One region of the Streptomyces sp. NPDC001315 genome, then DNA from elsewhere that is predicted to be linked to it. Evidence: riboswitches for the same ligand, from Rfam matches in the RefSeq annotation. Region 1 holds a riboswitch; the other holds the start of a gene.
What was found. A riboswitch is a leader RNA that binds a small molecule or an ion and turns the genes downstream of it on or off. The one in region 1 is predicted to bind ZMP and ZTP.

Region 1 (2,437 bases):
GCGGGAGCGGGCCGCCGAGGACCATCGGGCAGCCGCGGTCGACCTGGTCCTTGAGGGAGTCGTCGCACAGGACCATGCCGCCGCGCGGACCGCGCAGCGACTTGTGGGTGGTCGTGGTGACGATCTGGGCGTGCGGGACCGGGTCGAAGTCGCCGGTGAGGACCTTGCCGGCGACCAGGCCCGCGAAGTGCGCCATGTCGACCATGAGCGTGGCACCGACCTCGTCGGCGATCTCGCGCATGACGCGGAAGTTCACGAGACGGGGGTAGGCGGAGTAGCCGGCCACGATGATCAGCGGCTTGAACTCGCGGGCAGAGGTGCGCAGGGCCTCGTAGTCGATCAGGCCGGTGGCCGGGTCGGTGCCGTAGGAGCGCTGGTCGAACATCTTGCCGGAGATGTTCGGGCGGAAGCCATGGGTGAGGTGGCCACCGGCGTCCAGGGACATGCCGAGCATGCGCTGGTTGCCGAAGGCGCGGCGCAGTTCGGCCCAGTCGGCCTCGGAGAGGTCGTTGACCTGGCGGACGCCGGCCTTCTCCAGGGCGGGAGCCTCGACGCGCTGGGCGAGGACGGCCCAGAAGGCGACGAGGTTGGCGTCGATGCCGGAGTGCGGCTGGACGTAGGCGTGGCGGGCGCCGAACAGCTCCTTGGCGTGTTCGGCGGCGAGGGACTCGACGGTGTCGACGTTGCGACAGCCGGCGTAGAAGCGGCGGCCCACGGTGCCCTCGGCGTACTTGTCGCTGAACCAGTTGCCCATGGCCAGGAGGGTGGCCGGGGAGGCGTAGTTCTCGGAGGCGATCAGCTTGAGCATCTCGCGCTGGTCGGCGACCTCCTGGCCGATGGCGTCGGCGACGCGCGGCTCGACGGCGCGGATCACGTCGAGGGCGGCGCGGAAGGCGGTGGACTCGGTGGAGAGGGGCTGCTGCTCTGTCATCTCGGCCTCCGGGCGGCGTGGCTTGCACGGTCACGGTTCACGGGTCGGCCCAGGCGCACGGCACTGATCATTCACAGGCCGCTCCCCGATGGTCCGTCCCATCCCAGCGCGCCAGTCACGGCCTGCCGGAAAGCCTACCGGGCGCGTCGCGGGGCCAAGGTCCCGCGTCCACCATGCGAGCGACGATAGGAAGGGGGTGAGCCTGACTTCTGGAGATCCCGTGACCGCTACAGAATCGCTGATCGCCGCTGCTGAGGCGCACAGCGCGCACAACTACCACCCACTGCCGGTCGTCGTGGCCACGGCGGACGGCGCCTGGATGACGGACATCGAGGGACGCCGCTATCTGGATCTGCTGGCCGGTTACTCGGCGCTCAACTTCGGGCACGGCAACCGGCGGCTGATCGAGGCGGCGAAGGCACAACTGGAACGGGTGACGCTGACATCCCGGGCGTTCTACCACGACCGGTTCGGGGCGTTCTGCACGGAGCTCGCCGAGCTGTGCGGGATGGAGATGGTGCTGCCGATGAACACGGGCGTGGAGGCGGTGGAGACGGCCGTGAAAACGGCCCGGAAGTGGGGCTACCGGGTCAAGGGTGTGCCGGGCGAGATGGCGAAGATCGTGGTCGCGGGCAACAACTTCCACGGCCGTACGACGACGGTCATCAGCTTCTCGACCGACCCGGAGGCGCGGGCCGACTTCGGGCCGTACACGCCGGGCTTCGAGATCGTGCCCTACGGGGATCTCACGGCGATGCGGGCGGCGCTGACCGAGAACACGGTGGCCGTGCTGCTCGAGCCGATCCAGGGTGAGGCGGGGGTGCTGGTGCCGCCGGCCGGTTATCTGCCGGCGGTGCGGGAGCTGACGCGGGAGCGGAACGTGCTGTTCGTCGCCGACGAGATCCAGTCGGGGCTGGGCAGGACGGGGCGGACGTTCGCGTGCGAGCACGAGGGCGTGGTGCCCGATGTGTATGTGCTGGGCAAGGCGCTGGGCGGCGGGATCGTGCCGGTGTCGGCGGTGGTGTCGAACGCCGGGGTGCTGGGGGTGTTCCGGCCCGAGGAGCACGGGTCGACGTTCGGCGGGAATCCGCTGGCCTGCGCGGTGGCGCTGGAGGTGATCGCCATGCTGCGGTCGGGCGAGTACCAGGCGCGGGCCACCGAGCTGGGCGGGCATCTGCTCCGGGAGCTGGCCACGCTGACCGGCACCGGGCGGGTGACGGCGGTACGCGGGCGCGGACTGTGGGCCGGCGTCGACATCGCTCCGGCGTACGGGACGGGCCGGGCGGTCTCCGAGAGGCTGATGGACCGGGGTGTCCTGGTGAAGGACACGCACGGCTCGACGATCAGGATCGCGCCGCCGCTGGTGATCGGGAAGGAGGACCTGGACTGGGGGCTCGATCAGCTGCGGGCCGTGCTGGGCCTGTAGACCGCCCTGCTGGACGGGGCCTGCCGGATGGGCGCTCAGAGGATCACGTGCGGCAGGAAGCGGGCGTACTCGTCGGTGAT
Region 2 (2,437 bases), on a different contig from region 1:
CGACGCCGCCCGGCACCGGGGTGATGAGCGACGCCCGCTCCAGCGCCGAGTCGAAGTCGACGTCGCCTACGTTCCCGGCGTTGTAGCCCGCGTCGATCACCACGGCGCCGGGCTTGATGTCGACGCCCTTGACCAGCTGCGGCCGGCCCACGGCGGCGACCACGATGTCAGCCTCGCGGACGACCGACGAGAGGTCCCGGGTGCGGGAGTGGGCGTACGTCACCGTCGCGTTCCGGGCGAGCAGCAGCATGCCGGCCGGCTTGCCGAGAATGGCGCTGCGGCCCACCACGACGGCGCGCTTCCCGGCGGGGTCGACCTCGTACTCGTCGAGCAGGCGCATGATCCCGCCGGGCGTGCAGGACACGAAGCCCGGCAGACCGAAACTCATCGTCGCGAACGACGCGAAGGTCACGCCGTCGACGTCCTTCTCCGGCGCGATCGCCTCGAAAGCGGCTCGCTCGTCGATGTGGTCGCCGACCGGGTGCTGGAGCAGGATGCCGTGCACGGAGGGGTCGGCGGAGAGCGCTCGGAGTGTGCCGACCAGCTCCTCGGTGGTCGTCTCCGCGGGCAGTTCCACGTGCCGCGAGTCGATGCCGGCCTTGCGGCAGCGGTTCTGCTTCATCCGGACGTACGTGACGGACGCGGGGTCCGCGCCGACCAGCACCGTCGCCAGACAGGGCGCCGCACCGGTGCGCTCGGTGAGGTCGGCCGCGCGCTCGGCGGTCTCCTCCACGATCCGCCGGGCGAGCGCGGTGCCGTCCATGAGCCGGGCCTGAGTCATGATCCACTCCTGAGCAGGTTGACCTTGTCGCCCAGGCGCACGGCATCGACTTCTCCGGAGCCGCTCCCCGGTGGTGCTCCACCTCAGCGCCAGTCACGGCCCGCCACCAGCCTAACCGAGGCCGTACGAGGGAGTGCTCACCCCTGGAGCGGCTGGGCTGCACCCGCCGACGAGCTCGCCTCCGACCGGGCGAAGCTTTTAGGTCGGTCAGCGCAACTCAGGCGCACTCGGTGTGCCGGTGCTCTGCCACGGTGATTGTGTGGCCCTGAACCTCCGGGCCCCGGCCCGGCTGTTCCGGGCCAAGCAGTGGAGGAGAGAGTCATCGTGAGTTCCACCGAGGGCGCACCGCGGGGAGTGATCCCCCAGCACCTGCTCAGGGGCCAGAAGGCGCTGGTCACGGGCGCGAACTCCGGAATCGGCATGGCCACGGCCGTAGCTCTGGGCCGGGCCGGGGCCGACGTGGTCGTGAACTACGTCGCCGGCCGCGAGGAGGCCGAAAAGGTGGTCGAGGAGATCTCCTCCTTCGGCGTGCGGGCGGCGGCCTACGAGGCCGACGTGTCGGACGAGGGCCAGGTCGTCGCCATGGTGAACCGGATGGTCGAGGAGTTCGGCACGATCGACATTCTGGTCGCCAATGCCGGACTGCAGCGCGACGCCCCGTTCACCGACATGACGCTCGCCCAGTGGCAGAAGGTCCTGGACGTGAACCTCACCGGGCAGTTCCTCTGTGCCCGTGAGGCGACCAAGGAGTTCCTGCGGCGGGGTGTGGTCCCCGAAGTCTCGCGCGCGGCGGGGAAGATCATCTGCATGAGCTCGGTGCACCAGATCATCCCGTGGGCGGGGCACGTCAACTACGCCTCCTCCAAGGGCGGGGTGCAGATGATGATGCAGACGCTGGCGCAGGAGCTCGCTCCGAAGAAGATCCGGGTGAACGCGGTCGCCCCGGGGGCCATCAAGACCCCCATCAACCGCAGTGCCTGGGAGACACCGCAGGCCGAGGAGGATCTCCTGCGGCTGATCCCCTACAACCGCGTCGGCGAACCCGAGGACATCGCCCACGCGGCCGTCGGCCTTGCCTCCGACCTCATGGATTACGTCGTGGGCACCACTCTCTACGTGGACGGCGGGATGACGCTCTTCCCGGGCTTCGCCACCGGTGGCTGACCCACCTCACTCGCGTCGGCCCACGAGGGACTCGCACGCACCACGGTCCCGTCGCCCGGCGCATGCGCCGCGAATCGGCTACCGGCGATCAAGAGCCGCGTTCAGGGTGATGGCCGCGTCGATCAGGGCGAGATGGGTGAACGCCTGGGGAAAGTTGCCCAGTTGACGGCCCGTGGGGTCGATCTCCTCGGAGAACAGGCCGAGGTGGTTGGCGTAGCCCATCATCTTCTCGAACACCAGCCTCGCCTGGTCGATTCGCCCCGCGCGGGCCAGCGCGTCGACATACATGAACGTGCACAGCGAGAAGGTTCCCTCCGAGCCACGCAGGCCGTCGGGGGACGCCTCGGGGTTGTAGCGGTAGACCAGGCTGTCGCTGACCAGTTCCTGGTCCATGGCATCGAGGGTGGATGCCCACATCGGATCCTCGGGGTTGATGAACCCCACTGTGGCCATACGCAGCAGCGAGGAGTCGAGCACGTCGCTGCCGTAGTG

Region 2: it holds a riboswitch for ZMP and ZTP, as region 1 does, so the genes downstream of both, ACFY16_RS29365 (bifunctional 5,10-methylenetetrahydrofolate dehydrogenase/5,10-methenyltetrahydrofolate cyclohydrolase) here and ACFY16_RS38785 (glycine hydroxymethyltransferase) in region 1, are expected to answer to the same signal.

Annotation. Positions count from the first base shown of each region.
Region 1 is NZ_JBIAWZ010000028.1:26,988-29,424, forward strand. Features, by position in the region: gene ACFY16_RS38785 (glycine hydroxymethyltransferase) at 1-931, opposite strand, end outside; ZMP/ZTP riboswitch at 972-1,060, opposite strand; gene rocD (ornithine--oxo-acid transaminase) at 1,152-2,357, shown strand; gene ACFY16_RS38795 (glutathionylspermidine synthase family protein) at 2,393-2,437, opposite strand, start outside.
Region 2 is NZ_JBIAWZ010000013.1:87,916-90,352, forward strand. Features, by position in the region: gene ACFY16_RS29365 (bifunctional 5,10-methylenetetrahydrofolate dehydrogenase/5,10-methenyltetrahydrofolate cyclohydrolase) at 1-781, opposite strand, end outside; ZMP/ZTP riboswitch at 804-888, opposite strand; gene ACFY16_RS29370 (SDR family oxidoreductase) at 1,106-1,945, shown strand; gene ACFY16_RS29375 (glycoside hydrolase family 15 protein) at 2,024-2,437, opposite strand, start outside.